One region of the Rhizobium sp. SAFR-030 genome, then DNA from elsewhere that is predicted to be linked to it. Evidence: predicted binding sites of a transcription regulator. Region 1 holds the regulator's gene; each other region holds the start of a gene.
The links. The regulator PhoB, encoded in region 1, activates phosphate uptake and scavenging genes when phosphate is short. The targets are predictions, from matches to a motif close to TGTCATNNANCTGTCAT.
Positions count from the first base shown of each region.

Region 1 (4,317 bases):
TGCCGCGCTCGGCCTCGCTGGTCGGCGGCCTGGTGCTGACGCTGATGACGCTGCCGACGATCATCATCGCCACCCGCGCCGCATTGAAGGCCGTCCCGCCTTCGATCCGTGCGGCGGCCCTCGGCCTCGGCGCGTCGAAGATGCAGACGATCTTCCACCACGTGCTGCCGCTCGCCATGCCGGGCATCCTCACCGGCACGATCATTGGCCTGGCACACGCGCTCGGTGAAACCGCGCCGCTGCTGCTCATCGGCATGGTGGCCTTCGTTGCCAACTATCCGACCACGCCGATGGATCCGTCGACGGCGCTGCCGGTGCAGATCTACATGTGGGCCAACGAGGCGGAACGCGCTTTCGTGGAACGCACGTCCGGAGCAATCATCATCCTGCTCCTGTTCCTGATCGTAATGAATGTCGGCGCAATCCTGTTGCGTCGTCGCTTCGAACGGCGTTGGTAGAAGGAGACGGACAATGAACATGATGTCTGAAGCTGCAGTTGAGAAGGCGCTGGATCAGAAAATGAATGACGTTTCCTACAAGATGGTGGGCAAGGACGTATCGGTTTACTACGGCGAGAAGCGCGCGCTGTTCGATGTGAACCTGAACGTCCGCGAAAACACCGTGACCGCGCTGATCGGACCGTCGGGTTGCGGAAAGTCGACCTTCCTGCGATGCCTCAACCGCATGAACGACACCATTGAGCAGTGCCGCGTCACCGGCCGCATCGTGCTCGATGGCGAGGACGTCTACGACCCTTCGATCGACGTCGTTGAACTGCGCGCCCGCGTCGGCATGGTGTTCCAGAAGCCGAACCCGTTCCCCAAGTCGATCTACGAGAACGTCTCCTACGGTCCGCGCATTCATGGCCTCGCCAGGAACCGCGCCGACATGGACCAGATCGTTGAGGCAAGCCTGCAGCGCGCCGGCCTTTGGAACGAGGTAAAAGATCGCCTGCTGGAATCCGGCACCGGCCTGTCCGGCGGCCAGCAGCAGCGTCTGTGCATCGCCCGCGCCATCGCCGTGTCGCCGGAAGTCATCCTGATGGATGAGCCGTGCTCGGCGCTTGATCCGATCGCGACGGCCAAGGTCGAGGAGCTCATTCACGAGCTGCGCGCCAACTACACGATCGTCATCGTTACCCACTCAATGCAGCAGGCTGCCCGCGTTTCACAGCGCACCGCCATGTTCCACCTCGGCCAGCTCGTCGAGGAAGACGATACCGACAAGATGTTCACCAATCCGGATGACCAGCGCACGCAGGACTACATCATGGGCCGTTTCGGCTGATCAGACAGCGCCGCCTGCCACTGGTTCCATTCGTCCGAGGAGAGACACATGCCATCCCATATCATGTCGGCTTATGATGAAGAGCTGAAGTACCTCAATCGCCGCATCTCCGAGATGGGCGGCCTGGCCGAGCAGATGTGCTCGGACGCCGTGCGGGCGCTCGTCAATTCCGACAGTGCTCTCGCGCAGAAGGTCATCTCCGACGACGTTATTCTCGATCATGCCGAGCGCGAGATCCAGGAGAAGGTGATCGTCACCATCGCCAAGCGCCAGCCGATGGCGGCGGACCTGCGCGAGATCATCGGCACGCTGCGCATCGCCGCCGATCTCGAACGGGTCGGCGATCTCGGCAAGAACACCGCCAAGCGGGTGATCGCAGTGCAGGGCACCGGCGTACCGCGCAAGCTGGCCCGCGGCCTGGAGCATCTGTCCGACCTGGCGCTGGTGCAGCTGAAGGAAGTGCTGGACGTCTATTCGCACCGGTCTGCCCAGAAGGCCGAGGCGATACGCCAGCGCGATGAAGAGATCGACGCGATGTACACCTCGCTGTTCCGCGAGCTCCTCACCTACATGATGGAGGATCCGCGCAACATCACCACCTGCACGCATTTGTTGTTCTGCGCCAAGAACATCGAGCGCATCGGTGACCACGCGACAAACATTGCCGAGACCATCTACTACATGGCGACCGGCGCCCAGCCTGTCGGCGAGCGGGCCAAGGACGACAGCTCCAACATGCTCGGCGCTGTGGCCGAATAGCTGCGCGGACCTGTAGGAGTTCCTGATTATGCTGCCGAAGATTTCTGTCGTCGAGGACGAGGAGGCGCTCAGCGTTCTCCTTCGCTACAACCTGGAAGCTGAAGGTTACGAGGTGGAGACGATCCTGCGCGGCGACGAGGCGGAGATCCGTCTTCAGGAGCGCGTGCCGGATCTGCTTATCCTCGACTGGATGCTGCCGGGGGTGTCCGGCATCGAGCTCTGCCGACGGCTGCGCATGCGTCCGGAGACCGAGCGTCTGCCGATCCTCATGCTCACCGCCCGCGGCGAGGAAAGCGAACGTGTCCGCGGTCTGGCGACCGGTGCCGACGATTACGTCGTCAAGCCGTTCTCGACGCCGGAACTGATGGCGCGCGTCAAGGCGATGCTGCGCCGCGCGCGTCCTGAAGTCCTGTCCAGCGTGCTTCGCTGCGGCGATATCGAGCTCGACCGCGATACGCACCGCGTGCACCGCAAGGCCCGCGAAGTGCGTCTGGGGCCGACGGAGTTCAGGCTGCTGGAATTCCTGATGGCGTCGCCCGGCCGCGTTTTCTCGCGCTCTCAGCTTCTCGACGGCGTCTGGGGGCACGACATCTATGTCGATGAGCGCACTGTCGACGTGCATGTCGGTCGTCTTCGCAAGGCCCTGAACTTTTCCAACATGCAGGACGTGATCCGCACCGTGCGCGGCGCCGGCTATTCCATGGAAGCCTGACGCTTAGAGGCGATCCGCCTGTCCTGACGAAGCCCGGCCGACAGGTCGGGCTTTTTCGTGGGCCGCGGGCGAACGTCCGGTCCGGCCGGACGCAGGCCACAAAAAAACGGGCACAAGGCCCGTTTTCACCAGTGCATCGACTGTGCTCGTATCAGGCACGTGCGGCCGCGGACTTGCGGCGCTCGGTGACCGGCTGGTAGGCAAGCCGTGCGTGGTACTTGCAGTAAGGCGAGTTGTCGCAGGATTCAGCGCCGCAGAAGTGGAAGTCGTCCTTCAGCGGATCGCCGACCGGCCACTTGCAGGTGCGTTCGGTCAGCTCGGTGAGGACGAGGCGGCGCGCCATCGGGACCACGACATTGGTCGTCACCAGCTGGGTGGCGTTGATCGCCTCGATCTGGAAGTCTTCCTTGACCGCGGTTGCACCCATCGGACGGCCGATGGTGCGTGCCGGTACAACGTTCGGGCGAGCGGTGTAGGCCGGAGCGCGTGGCACCGGCGCAGTGCGCTTGGGCGTGCGGGCGGCAGCCGAAGTCCCGCCGGCCTTGATGCGGCCCGGCAGGTTGAGGCGATGCACCTTGCCGATCACCGCGTTGCGGCTGACGCCGCCAAGCTGGGCAGCGATCTGGCTGGCGCTGAGCCCTTCGGCCCATAACCGCTTCAATCTCTCGACGCGTTCGTCTGTCCAATTCATGCTGTCTCTCCGCCTTGAGCACACATCAGCAAGACAGAATCTCTCACCGTTACGACGAAACCAATTTCGTCGCGCATACTACATCTATACTTTTGGTGACTAGTTCCGCCGCATGCAGTCTAGTAATTGATCTTTAACCTAGAGGGCGGTGGACTCGCTGACAAGAGTCGTACGAATCGCTGCGAATCGATTTCCGGGTTTTCCCCAACTTGCTGCCAGACAGAGTCTTTTTTGCCACAGCGGCCGAAACCTGCGCCGTAACCGCCATGGCCCGGCAATGCGCCGGAATTGGAGCGATTTGTTGACAGCCGTCGGCGGAATGCGGATAGTGCAGCCGCCGCCCGCTGGGGCGGCATTTTTGATTTCGGCGGACGTTGCCGCCGCACAGATGATGATGCCCAAGGAGTGCTGTCGCCATGGCTGAAGCCGCGCTTTTCGACACGTTTGCACGGGCCCCTCTGCGCTTCGAGCGTGGTGAAGGGGTTTGGCTGGTGACGGAGACGGGCGAGCGCTATCTCGATTTCGGCGCAGGCGTCGCGGTCACCTCCTGCGGCCACGCCAATCCGCATCTTGTCGAGGCGCTGAAGGCGCAGGCCGACAAGGTCTGGCACCTTTCCAATCTCTACGAGATCCCCGAGCAGGAGCGGCTGGCACAGCGGCTGGTCGAGGCGACCTTCGCCGACAAGGTGTTCTTCACCAATTCCGGCGCGGAAGCCCTGGAATGCGCCATCAAGACCGCCCGCCGCTACCATTACTCCAAGGGTCATCCCGACAAGTTCCACATCATCACCTTCGAGGGCGCCTTCCACGGTCGGACCATTGCGACGATCGCTGCCGGCGGCCAGGAAAAGTATCTCGAAGGCTTTGG
Region 1 is NZ_JBPFDO010000005.1:424,604-428,920, forward strand. It holds gene pstA (phosphate ABC transporter permease PstA) at 1-458, shown strand, start outside; gene pstB (phosphate ABC transporter ATP-binding protein PstB) at 472-1,287, shown strand; gene phoU (phosphate signaling complex protein PhoU) at 1,336-2,046, shown strand; gene phoB (phosphate regulon transcriptional regulator PhoB) at 2,075-2,758, shown strand; gene ACR65N_RS17860 (GcrA family cell cycle regulator) at 2,910-3,449, opposite strand; gene ACR65N_RS17865 (aspartate aminotransferase family protein) at 3,866-4,317, shown strand, end outside.

Region 2 (4,317 bases), on a different contig from region 1:
CGACGCGACCCTCGTTAATCAGCAGGATCAGCCGATCATTGCATTGTCGTTGCGCTTGACCGCAATGACCGTCGAGCGCGGCAGCTTGCCTTCGCCGTCCGGGAACGGTGCGTCGGGGTGCTGGATGCCGACGAAGTGGGTGCGCTTGTCGGCCGACCATGTCTGGCCGGTCACTTCGGCACCCTTCGGTGCAGTCAGGAAACGCTCGATGCGGCCGGTTGCCGGATCGCCTGCGAGCATCTGGTTGTTGCCCTGGCCGGCGAAGTTGCCCTCGTTGGTTTCCTCGCCATCCGTCTGGATCCACAACAGGCCGGTCGAGTCGAACATCATCCCGTCCGGCGAGTTGAACATGTTGCCTTCGTTGATGTTGCTCGAACCCGCATATCCGTCCTTGTGAACGGTCGGATTGCCGGCCATGACGAACAGGTCCCACTTGAACTTGCTGTCCGCGTGGTCGGCATTCTCCGGATACCAGCGGACGATCTGGCCGTATTCGTTCTTCTCGCGCGGATTGACGGCGTTCAGCGCCAGGACTTCGCCGCCGGCATTGGTGCGCGGCTTGCCGTCCTTGGAGACGCCGCGATAGCTGTTGTTGGTGAGCGCGCAGTAGGCTTCGATGGCAACCGGGTTGATCGCCACCCATTCCGGACGGTCCATCGTCGTCGCGCCGACCTTGGAGGCTGCCTGGCGGGTGAAGACGCAGATCTCGTCCATCTTCATGCCGGTCGTCTCCGGCGTCAGCGCCAGCCATTCGCCGGTGCCTTCGTCGGAGAATTTTGCGACGTAGAGGGTGCCGTCGTCGAGCAGGCCGGAGGTCTCGCCGCCCGGAACGTAGATGCCGTTCGAGACGAACTTGTAGAGGAACTCGCCGCGCTCGTCGTCGCCCATGTAGACGACCACGCGGCCGTCACGCGCCACCACGACGGCCGCGTTTTCGTGCTTGATGCGGCCGAGCGCGCTGCGTTTGACCGGAACCGACTTGGCGTTCGAGGGATCGATCTCGACGACATAGCCGGCGCGACGCGGTTCATTCGGGTTCTTCGCCACGTCGAAGCGCTCGTCGAACTTCTCGTAGGCGTAGCGGGTCTCGGCCGCGATGCCGTAGCGCTTGTAGTCGTCCGGCATCTTGAAGGCGGCGTCGGTGGTGCCGAAGTAGCCGTTGAAGTTCTCTTCGCAGGTGAGGTAGGTGCCCCACGGCGTGCGGCCGGCACCGCAGTTGTTGAACGTCCCGAGACAGTCGGTGCCGTTGGGATCGGCGGCGGTCTTGATGAGGTCGGAGCCGGCAGCCGGGCCGGTGATCTTCATCGGCGTGTTGTGGTGGATGCGGCGGTTGAACGGGCTGTCGAGCACGATCTGCCAGCCATCTGCACCTTCGGCGACTTCCATCACCGTAACGCCCTGCATGTTCTGCAGGATGCGCACTTCATCAATGTTCTGCGGGTTGCCCTTCTCGCGATGCGGAAGGTTGATGTCCGGGTTTACGTATTCGTGGTTGATGGCGATCACCTGGTGATCACCGACGACGAACAGTTCCATGCCGTCGGTGTTCTCGCCGAACACCTTGTCGGAATTCTCAAGGCTGACGCCGTTGGCCGGATCGAGGTCGGAGACGTTGGAAAACAGCGGCTGGCCCCATTTGGCAAGCGGCTTCCAGCCATAGCCTTCCGGCACGTGGATCGTATGGTCGGTGGAGATCGGCACCGGCTTGAACGGGATGCGCGAGGCAGCCTGCTGGGCCTCGGCGGAGGTGGAGCTCATCAGGTTGCCGAGCGTTCCGAGCGCGGCGGCAGCCGATCCGAAGGCCACCATGCTGCCGAGAAAGCCGCGGCGCGACACGGCGCGCGCGACGACGCGATCGAATTCGGTTTCGGCAGGCGGCGGGGTCTGCAGTTCATCCCATGCGTCCCAGGAAAGCTGGCTCTTGTCGATCCCGGTCTCGTCCGTCTTGCTTATCTCGTTCTGGCTCATCTTGGTCTCCATCCTTTTGATTGAGGTAGGGCCCTGACGGTTACCGCGACAGCGATGACAGGCATGTGACGTGCGCCGGCAGAAGCGTGTCAGCCGTCTTGCATCCCCAACCAAACCGTCCTGCCGAGGCAGAGGGTGACGGAGCCTGCCGTGGCGCGAACGTTGACGTTTACGTAAAAATCGATTAGCCCGGAAAGCTCTAGTCGGCCACGCGCATCCGGGGAAGGGGAGCGTGCGGCCACTGCCTGTGACTGCGGAGGAGCATGCGATGTACAGGGCACCGGTTGAGGATATTGCGTTCACCTTGAAGCATGTCGCGGGTCTCGCAAAGGCCCTCGACGACGGCAGGCTCGGCGATCTTTCGGACGATCTGGTGGATGCCATTCTCTCGGAGGCCGGTCGCTTCGCCTCCGATGAGGTCGCGCCGCTGGGAGCTGTCGGCGACACGCAGGGCGCTCGGCTGGTCGATGGCAAGGTCCTAGTGCCGGATGGCTGGGACGCGCTCTACCGCCACTGGGCAGAGGGCGGCTGGAACAGTCTTGCCGCGCATCCGGATTTCGGCGGTCAGGGTCTGCCGCACATGCTCAACGTCGCGGCTCTGGAGATGTGGAATTCGGGATCGATGGCCTTCGCGCTCGGTCCGACGCTGACCATGGGGGCCGTCGAGGCACTGACGGTGCATGGCTCCGAGGCGCTGAAGGCCGCTTATCTGCCGAAGATGATCTCTGGCGAGTGGACGGGCACGATGAACCTGACCGAGCCGCATGCCGGCTCGGATCTCGGCGTGATGAAAACCCGCGCCGAGCGCCGCGACGACGGCAGCTACCGGATCTTCGGCCAGAAGATCTACATCACCTGGGGCGATCACGAGATCACCGACAACATCATCCATCTGGTGCTGGCGCGGCTGCCGGATGCGCCGGCCGGAACGCGCGGCATCTCGCTGTTCCTGGTGCCGAAATTCCTGCTGGACGCCGACGGAGCGCCGGGCGCCCGCAACGATCTTCACTGCCACTCGCTGGAACACAAGCTCGGCATCCACGGCTCGCCGACCTGCACGATGATCTATGGCGACGGGCGGTTCGGTGAGGAGGCTGGCGCCATCGGCTATCTGATCGGCGAGGAGAACCGCGGCCTCGCCTGCATGTTCACGATGATGAACAATGCTCGCCTCGCCGTCGGCATGCAGGGCGTGGCGATCTGCGAGGCGGCGACCCAGAAGGCGATCGCCTATGCCCGCGAGCGCACCCAGGGCAAGGCGCCCGGCTGGTCCGGCTCGGGCGACAAGGGGGGCATGAGCCCGATCATCGAGCATCCGGACGTCGCCCGCATGCTGCTGACCATGAAGGCGCTGACGCAAGGCGCCCGCGCCATCTGCTATACCTGCGCCCACGCAACCGACATGGGCCACCATTCCGAAGGCGACGAGGCAAAGCAGTGGGCGGAGCGCGCCGCGCTTCTGACGCCGATCGCCAAGAGCTTTGCCACCGATGCCGGCGTCGATGTCGCCTCGCTCGGCATCCAGGTGCATGGCGGCATGGGCTTCATCGAGGAGACCGGTGCCGCCCGCCTGTGGCGTGATGCCCGCATCGCGCCGATCTACGAAGGCACCAACGGCATCCAGGCCGCCGATCTCGTCACCCGAAAACTGCCGCTGTCGGACGGAAACCAGGTGCGCGGCCTCATCGCAGACCTGAAAGACATCGCCGAACAGGTTCGTTCCGCCAATGATGTCGGTTTCGGCACCACCGCGGAGCGGTTGTCGGCAAGCCTTGCCGATCTCGAAGAGGCAACCGAATGGCTGCTGGCGCGGCTGGCGGACGGCAATGTCGCTGCTGCGCTTTCGGGTGCGACGCCCTACCAGCGGCTTTTCGGGCTGGCGCTCACCGGCGTCTATCTCGCCAAGGGCGCTCTGGTGACCGGTGAAGCCGGCCGCGACCAGCGCCTTCTGCTCTGCCGGTTCGCCGCCGAAAACCTCATCGCCGAGACTGCGGCGCTGAAGGATCGGGTCGTCAACGGTGCCGAAAGCCTGGCCGCTGCCCGCGCCCTGTTTGCCTGAGGAGAGGAAGAGATGACCGACCACATCCTCATCGAACGTCCCGAGGCCCATCCGGGCGTCCTGTTGATCCGCCTCAACCGGCCGGAGAAGAAGAACGCCATCACCGCCGACATGTATCGCCGCATGACGGCAGCCCTCGAGGATGCCGAAAACGACGATGCCGTGAGAGCAATTGTCTTTCTCGGCAGCGACGGCTGCTTTTCGGCCGGCAACGACATGGCCGATTTCCTCGCCTATGCGATGTCCGGCAGCAGCGAGCCGCCGGCCGCGGTGGAGTTCCTGAAGGCGCT
Region 2 is NZ_JBPFDO010000001.1:831,564-835,880, reverse strand. It holds gene ACR65N_RS04365 (PhoX family protein) at 28-1,968, opposite strand; gene ACR65N_RS04360 (acyl-CoA dehydrogenase family protein) at 2,237-4,027, shown strand; gene ACR65N_RS04355 (crotonase/enoyl-CoA hydratase family protein) at 4,040-4,317, shown strand, end outside.
Region 2: ACR65N_RS04365 (PhoX family protein) is a predicted target of PhoB. The motif match lies at 2,023-2,039, and genes of this name have one in related genera.

Region 3 (4,317 bases), on a different contig from region 1:
AATGTCAATCATTTTGATGATCGTTATTGATCGTTTTCAGCTTTTGGCACGGTGAGTGCGGCGCGCCAACCTGGGCGGCGCGCCACAAGGGTTAGAACCCTTCCAGCACGATCTTGCCTTTGGCCCTGCCGCTTTCGATCGTCGCGTGCGCCTTCCTGAGGTTTTCGGCGTTGATGGGCTTGAGCACCTCGGTGACGGTGGTGCGGATCCGCCCGTCGTCGATCAGCTTTGCCACCTCGTTCAGAAGCGCGCCCTGCTCGCCCATGTCGGGCGTTTCGAAGAGGCTGCGAGTGAACATCAGCTCCCAGTGGATGGAGACCGCCTTGCGCTTGAAGCCCACCACATCGAGAACGTCCGGATCGTCGATCAGCCCGAACCGGCCCTGTGGCGCGATCAGATCGATGATCTCTTTCAGATGCCGGTGGGTTTCGGTGGTGGAGAACACGAAGGCCGGAGCGCCGATGCCGAGTGCTTCCACCTGGGCAGCAAGCGGCTGGTTATGATCGATCACGTGATGAGCACCGAGATCTTTGACCCATGCCTGGGTCTCAGGGCGCGATGCCGTGGCGATCACCGTCAGGTCGGTCAGCGCCCGCGCCAGCTGGATGGCGATGGAGCCTACCCCGCCTGCCCCGCCGATGATGAGGATGGCGTTCGCGGCGCCCGGAACCGGCTTGCGGACGTCCAGCCGGTCGAACAGCATTTCCCAAGCCGTTACCGCCGTCAGCGGCAGCCCGGCGGCCTCGGCATTCGACAGTGTCTTCGGCTTGTGGCCGACGATCCGCTCATCGACGATGTGGAACTCGCTGTTGGCACCCGGGCGGCCGAGGGCGCCGGCGTAGAATACCTCGTCGCCGGGTTGAAACGCTGTGACGTCCGGTCCGACTTCGGCGACCGTGCCGACGGCATCCCATCCGAGGACTTTCCAGCCATTGTCTTCAGGCCGGGCGCTACGGCGAACCTTGGTGTCGGCCGGGTTGACGGCGACAGCCGCCACCTGAACCAGGATGTCGCGACCAGATGCGCGCGGCCGCTCGAGTTCGATATCCACAAGTGCATCATCCCGATCGATTGCACCGGGGATCCTGTATCCGATCGCCTTCATCGTCTTCTCCTTTGACGGCAGTTGTTGTCGCCTCAAAATGTGCTAGCCTCGGAAAACTGCAATACGCACAAGCAACGCTAATACTATCAGAAAGGATAGTGTGATGGCCAAGGTCCGGCACTCGCGCTTCGACTGTAGTCCGGGCTGTTCGGTGGAAGCCGCCGTCGGCCTTATCGACGGAAAATGGAAGTCGGTGATCCTCTACCACCTGCTCGACGGCACGCTGCGCTTCAACGAGATCCACAGGCAGATCGTCAATGTGACGCCGCGCATGCTGACCAATCAGCTGCGCGAATTGGAAAGCGACGGGCTGATCGAGCGCAAGGTCTATGCCCAGGTGCCGCCGAAGGTGGAGTACAGCTTGTCGCCGCTCGGCCGGAGCATGGAGCCTATCCTTCTATCGCTGAAGGCCTGGGGCGATGCCAATATCGGACTCTACGGCAAGCCGACCGCCGCACCCGCCAATGACGAAAAAGCAGCCTCGGCCGGCGGCCGGCTGAACGACGCTAACGCCTGATCGGGTAACTGATCGTTCAGGACTGTCCGGAGGGATTTGCGAACACGAGTTCCATGCGGTCCGCCAAAAACCGGGTCACCACGCTCTGAACCGTGCGGTCCTCCGCATCGACATCGAGCGCACGGCTGACAAGGACGATGCTGTCGGCAGCGCACTGGAGAAATTCCGCATCGCGCGCGGTGATCCGCTCTGCCGTCAGCCGCGTCTCCTTCCGCCGGTAGTCCGCCAGCCCCTCCTGCAGCAATGCTTTGGTGATCGATCCGCTCTCGGCATAGGCGGCGATGATGCCCGGGAACCGACCGGCCGAAAACCAGGACGTCGATCGCGACAGAGGCGCGCCATCGACCACCGACAGCCGTTCGAGCCGGTGCAGCGGCGCGCCCATGCGGCAGCCGAATAGCCGGGCCTGGGCCGCATCAGCTGCGACGATGTCGGCCTGGATGAGGCGCCCCGACGGCTCGAGCGACTGGCGCATCATGTTTTCGGAGAAGCGCGTTCGCGCTCCGATCGGATAGACGATCCGCTGCGGGACGGCGTTGACAAAGGTCCCTCGCCCGCGCTCCGCCCGCAGCAAACCCTCGACCGAGAGCGCGGCAATGGCACGCCTCACCGTGTGCCGGTTGACGCCGAAGCGCGACGCCAGTTCCGTCTCCGGCGGCAGTTGATCGGCAAACTCTCCCATAGACACCGCACTCCGGAGTTCGTCCGCCACCCGGCGCCAGCGCGAGATCCCGTCATCCGTTCCGTTCATGCCGTTTCCCTCAGCGCGTCATTCAATCGTCATCATTCACCGGGTATAACGTAAACATATCCGATTGTCTAAACAAATAGACAACTCTGCTGTTGATGACAAAGGTTTGCCGCCGTGGGTTCAGAAACATTCAGTCGAAAACAGGCGCTCGACATTCTTGCCGCCGCGCCGGCCGAGATGCTGGCAGAGCGTTACGCGCTGCTCGGCTCCGATCTGCCGGCCGTCACGCCGGTTCGCGGGCCGGAGATCGGCACCGTGATGATCCGTGGCCGAGCCGGTGGCGGCGGCGCCGCATTCAATCTGGGCGAAGCAAGTGTCACGCGTGCGACGGTCAAGATCGCCAGCGGCGAGGTAGGACATTCGATCATCCTCGGCCGCGACCAGCGCAAGGCGCAGATCGTCGCGCATCTGGATGCCGTCCGCCAGTTGAACGCCTGGGTCGGACGCATCGACGACGAGATCCTGCGCCCCGCTTTCGAACTTATCAATGCAGAAAAGCTGCGGCGCGCCGAGGAGACCGAGGCGACCCTCGTCGACTTCTTCACCGTCGCGCGGGGAGAAGACTGATGCAGAACGTTTCCTTTGACGGCGGCTTCGGCGATCCCGTCTATACGTCCCAGGCGGTCTTCCGGGCCATCATGGACGCGTTTTCCAGCCCCGGCACGGTGGCTTCGCTCTCCGGTCACGCAGCAGGCCCGGCACCGCTCGGTGCAGCCGCCTCGGCGATCCTGCTGACGCTTGCCGACTACGACACCCCTGTCTGGTTCGAAGGCGAGGCAACGCAGGACGCAGCCGCCTGGCTGACCTTCCATACCGGCGCTCCCGCCGCGTCCGATCCGTCCAAAGCCGCACTGGTGGTCCTGTCCGAAGGCAGCCATCCGGCGCAGTGGGAGGATTTTTCCCACGGCACGGTCAACTACCCGGACCGTTCCGCCACCTTGCTGCTGCCGGTGCGGTCGCTGACCGGCGGAACACCGCTTGAACTGTCCGGCCCCGGCATCGAGACGACCCGCCAGATCGCGCCTGACGGGCTTGCCCCAGAGTTTGTCGCCTGGGCTCAAGGTAACCATGCCGCCTACCCGCTCGGGCTGGACCTCGTCCTCGTTTGCAACGGCGACGCGCTCGCCTTGCCGCGCACGACGCGCATCAGGGAGATCTGAAACCGATGTATGTAGCGGTAAAGGGCGGCGAAGCCGCCATCGACAAGGCTCACAAACTTCTTGCCGATCGCCGGCGCGGCGATCGTGACGTTCCGGCGCTGACACTGGCGCAGGTGGCGGGGCAGCTGTCGCTGGCCGTCGACCGGGTGATGGCCGAAGGCTCGCTCTACGATCCTGAGCTTGCTGCCATGTGCGTGCGCCAGTCGCGCGGCGACCTCATCGAGGCGATCTTCCTGCTGCGCGCCTATCGCACGACGCTGCCGAGATTCGGCTACTCGCGGCCGGTCGAAACGGGTTCCATGCAGATCGAGCGGCGGGTTTCGGCGACCTACAAGGATATTCCAGGCGGTCAGCTTCTTGGGCCCACCTTCGACTATACGCACCGCCTGATCGATCCCGCCATGGCAGGCGACGAGCCGGTCGATCCGCCGCCACGGCGAGAACTTGCTGAGGGCAAGGCATTCCCACGGGTCACCGACATCCTGAACGGTGAAGGCCTGATCGAACCGGACGTGCGCTCGGACAAGGAGCCCGCCGACCTGACCCGCGATCCGACCAGCTTTCCAGTCGATCGCGACCAGCGGCTACAGGCGCTTGCCCGTGGGGACGAAGGCTTTCTGCTGTCGCTCGCCTATTCGACGCAGCGTGGCTATGGCCGAACGCATCCGTTTGTCGGCGAAGCGCGCATCGGTCTCGTCGAGGTCGAGATCGACGTGCCGGAACTGGGCTTTGCGGTCGCCGTTGGATCGATCCGCGTCACCGAATGCCAGATGATCTCGCAGTT
Region 3 is NZ_JBPFDO010000002.1:729,050-733,366, reverse strand. It holds gene ACR65N_RS09050 (zinc-binding alcohol dehydrogenase family protein) at 92-1,105, opposite strand; gene ACR65N_RS09045 (winged helix-turn-helix transcriptional regulator) at 1,209-1,622, shown strand; gene phnF (phosphonate metabolism transcriptional regulator PhnF) at 1,639-2,373, opposite strand; gene phnG (phosphonate C-P lyase system protein PhnG) at 2,488-2,940, shown strand; gene phnH (phosphonate C-P lyase system protein PhnH) at 2,940-3,533, shown strand; gene ACR65N_RS09025 (carbon-phosphorus lyase complex subunit) at 3,539-4,317, shown strand, end outside.
Region 3: phnF (phosphonate metabolism transcriptional regulator PhnF) is a predicted target of PhoB. The motif match lies at 2,390-2,406, and genes of this name have one in related genera.

Region 4 (4,317 bases), 320 kb from region 1:
CAACGCCGAAAGCACGTCGATCGACCCGATGCAGGCGGAACTTGTCGGCGTCTCGCTGGCCGTGCAGGACAATCGGACGGGTCCTGCGGCTTCGACCATCCGTGCCGCTTACGTGCCGCTCGCCCACAAGAGCGGCTCCGACGATCTGTTCAGCGAGGGCGTGAAGCTCGTCGACAACCAGGTGCCGCTGGCCCAAGGCCTTGCGGCTCTGAAGGATCTGCTGGAAGACCCGGCGGTGCTGAAGGTCGCGCAGAACCTCAAATACGACTACCTGCTGATGAAGCGGCATGGCATCACCATGCAGAGCTTCGACGATACCATGCTGATCTCCTATGTGCTGGAGGCAGGCCAGGGCAATCATGCCATGGAGCCGCTCGCCGAGCGGTGGCTGGGTCACACGCCGATCCCGCTGAAGGAAGTTGCCGGCAGCGGCAAATCGGCCGTCAAGCTCGACCTCGTCGATATCGACAAGGCGACGACGTATGCCGCTGAGGACGCCGATCTGACGCTGCGGCTATGGCTCGTTCTGAAGCCGCGGCTGGCGGCCGAAGGTCTGACGCGCGTCTACGAGCGGCTTGAACGGCCGCTGGTGCCGGTTCTGGCGCGCATGGAAGAGCGCGGCATCACCGTCGACCGCCAGATTCTGTCGAGGCTTTCCGGCGAGCTGGCGCAGAAGGCAGCAGCCTTCGAGGACGAGATCTACCAGCTTGCCGGGGAGCGCTTCAACATCGGCTCGCCAAAGCAGCTTGGCGACATCCTGTTCGGCCGCATGGGGCTTGCGGGCGGGTCGAAGACGAAGACCGGCCAGTGGTCCACGTCAGCGCAGGTGCTCGAGGATCTTGCAGCCCAGGGCGAGCCGCTGCCGCGCAAGATCGTCGACTGGCGCCAGCTGACCAAGCTCAAGTCCACCTACACCGATGCGCTGCCGGGCTACGTGCATCCTGAGACGAAGCGCGTGCATACCGGCTACTCGATGGCGGCAACCTCGACCGGGCGCCTCTCCTCGTCTGAGCCGAACCTGCAGAACATTCCGGTCCGCAATGCCGAAGGCCGCAAGATCCGCACCGCCTTCGTCTCGACGCCCGGCCACAGGCTGCTGTCGGCCGACTACAGCCAGATCGAACTGCGCGTGCTTGCCCATGTCGCCGACATCCCGCAGCTGCGCCAGGCCTTTGCCGATGGCGTGGACATCCACGCGATGACGGCATCCGAGATGTTCGGCGTTCCGGTGGATGGCATGTCGGCGGATGTGCGCCGCCGCGCCAAGACAATCAACTTCGGCATCATCTACGGCATCTCGGCCTTCGGTCTCGCCAATCAGCTGTCGATAGAGAGGTCCGAGGCGGGCGACTACATCAAGCGCTATTTCGAGCGCTTCCCGGGCATCCGCGACTATATGGAAAGCACCAAGGCATTTGCCCGCGAACATGGCTATGTCGAAACCATCTTCGGCCGCCGCGCCCACTATCCGGAAATCAAGTCGTCCAACCCGTCGGTGCGCGCGTTCAACGAGCGGGCGGCGATCAACGCGCCGATCCAAGGCTCGGCCGCCGACATCATCCGCCGGGCCATGGTACAGATCGAGCCGGCGCTGGAAAAGTCAGGCCTCGCGGAGCGTGCGCGGATGCTCTTGCAGGTGCATGACGAACTGATCTTCGAGGTCGAGGAGGATGCGATCGACGCGGCGATGCCGGTCATCGTGCGGACGATGGAGCATTCAGCGATGCCGGCGCTCGATATGCGGGTGCCGTTGAAGGTCGATGCCCGCGCCGCGCTGAACTGGGACGAAGCCCACTGATCTTGGCAAACGGATCCATGTGGTAGCAACCGCGCCGCTCGCGGCTAGGCGAGCGGCAGAAGCTCGGCGACCTTGAACGGCGATCCGCGCTCTTCCTCGACAAACAATGCAATGTGCTCGATCTTAAGCGGCTGGCCGATGAAGGGGGCGAAGCGCTCCTCGAGGATCGCCCGCATCCGCGGCTGGTCGGCGGCCTCGATCGGCCCGGTCAAGGTCATGTGGAAGCGGAACTCGTCAAAGACGTAAGGGTAGCCCCAGCGTTCCAGGTTCTCGCGCTGGCGGGCGGTGAGCCGCTCAGGCTTGCGGCGCGCCATGTCGGCCTCTGAGAGCGGGGCGCGGTAGGGTTCGAAGGCCTGAACGCAGGACGCGCCAAGCTCTGCCACGGCGTGGCACTCGCCATCCGGAACAAGAGCGAAGAACGGACCCAGCTGGGCCAGCACCAGCCTTGGGATGACGGTTGCCGAGGTCGCCCGGCAAAAGCTGCGGAACGCCTCGTGAAGCGTGTGCGCCTGCATATCGGGGGGAAGCAAGAACGGTGCCTTCAGCGTCGCGTGAAAGCCGTAGCGGCGCGGTTCCGCCGTTGCCGTCAGCCATTGATCGTGGGCGAGATCGGTCTGCGGGACTGAAATCGATGGCTTCGCGTCATCGAAAGCATTGCGTCCAAGCCAGATTGCAGCGGCGCTGGTCAGCGGATGTGCTTCGGGTGGAGTGAAATAGACGGCGTAACGCATGCGAAATGTCACCTGATTGAAGCGCCGCAGCCGGGTTCAGCCCTGTCGGCGACCTGTCTGCGAGGCAGCGACAGCTAAGCTGCGATCATGACATCGACGTGTCAGCTCAGCCGGATGTGATGGGTCTTCAAGAGGGGATGCAACGAAATTGATACTCGCTGCGTTGACCGCTCGTAAAAGGAGACAGGATCATGGACGCAACCGTTATCTTCACCACCTTCATTTCGATCTTTGCCGCCAGCGGCGTTCTCACGGCCTACTGGTACGCCAAGTAGGGGATGCGCCCGGAAACGACGCGCATTCCACCGTCTTGTGCTGCTCGCCGCCTAGTGAGCGCCGGACATGTCGCCCAGCACCTGCTTGGAAGCGACGGTCGAATCGGCATTGAGCCGGTAGACCATCGGAACGCCGGTCGCGAGGTTGAGCTTGAGGATTTCCGCCTTGCTCATCCGGTCGAGGACCATCACCAGCGACCGCAGAGAGTTGCCGTGTGCGGCAACCAGAACCTTTTCGCCACGCAGCACGCGCGGCAGGATCTCCGTCAGATAGTAAGGCCAGACCCGTGCACCGGTATCGCGCAGGCTTTCGCCGCCCGGCGGCGGGATGTCGTATGAGCGGCGCCAGATGTGCACCTGTTCTTCGCCCCACTTTGCGCGCGCGTCATCCTTGTTGAGACCTGAGAGATCGCCGTAGTCGCGCTCGTTGAGCGCCACGTCGCGGATCGTTTCCAGGTCGCTCTGGCCGACCTTGTCGAGCACGATCCGGCAGGTTTCCTGCGCACGCTTAAGTTCGGACGTGAAGGCGATGTCGAACTTGATCCCGGTTGCCGCCAGGGCCACGCCGCCGGAACTCGCTTCCTGCACGCCGAGCTCGGTGAGTTCCGGGTCCTTCCAGCCGGTGAACAGGTTCTTCAGGTTCCAGTCGCTCTGACCGTGGCGAACGAGGACGAGTGTGCCGGTCATGAATTCCTCCAGGAAGGTCTATGATCTGAGAGTTAGCGGGTAAGCCCGAGCACGTCGAGCATCGAGTAGAGGCCGGGCTTTTCCGGCCGTGCCCACAGTGCGGCGGCAATCGCGCCGCGGGCGAAGATCGACCGATCGAGAGCGCTGTGGGAGAGGGTCACGAGTTCCCCTTCGCCGGCAAGGATGACCGAGTGCTCGCCGATGACCGAGCCGCCGCGCAGGGCCGCAAAGCCGATCGTGCCTTCGCTCCTGGCGCCCGTATGGCCATCGCGGACCCTCACCGCCTGGGCGGCCAGGTCGATGCCGCGCCCGGAGGCTGCGGCTTCACCCAGCAGAAGCGCCGTGCCGGAAGGCGCGTCGACCTTGTGCTTGTGGTGCATTTCCAGCACTTCGATGTCCCAGCCGCTGGCCGGAAGTGCCTTCGCGGCCTGTTCGACGAGCACGCCGAGCAGATTGACGCCGAGGCTCATATTGCCGGACTTGACCACCCGCGCATGCCGCGCGGCCGCGGCGATCTTGTCGCCGTCGGCAGTCGAGCAGCCGGTTGTGCCGATGACGTGGACAATGCGTGCCTGAGCGGCGAGTGCTGCGAATTCGACGGAGCCGGCGGGGGAGGTGAAGTCGATGACGCCTTCCGCATGCAGGAAGGCTTCCAGCGGATCGGACGTGATCGGAACGCCGACGAAGCCGGCGCCGGACAGTTCGCCTGCGTCCTTGCCGATGAATGCTGAACCTTCGCGCTCGACGGCGGCATGCAGCCTGACGCCGGGCATCTGCTGGATGACGCGGATAATCGTCTGGCCCATGCGTCCTGCGGCGCCCACGA
Region 4 is NZ_JBPFDO010000005.1:106,822-111,138, forward strand. It holds gene polA (DNA polymerase I) at 1-1,798, shown strand, start outside; gene ACR65N_RS16195 (DUF1045 domain-containing protein) at 1,843-2,529, opposite strand; gene ACR65N_RS16200 (2,3-bisphosphoglycerate-dependent phosphoglycerate mutase) at 2,856-3,491, opposite strand; gene dapB (4-hydroxy-tetrahydrodipicolinate reductase) at 3,524-4,317, opposite strand, start outside.
Region 4: ACR65N_RS16195 (DUF1045 domain-containing protein) is a predicted target of PhoB. The motif match lies at 2,618-2,634, and genes of this name have one in related genera.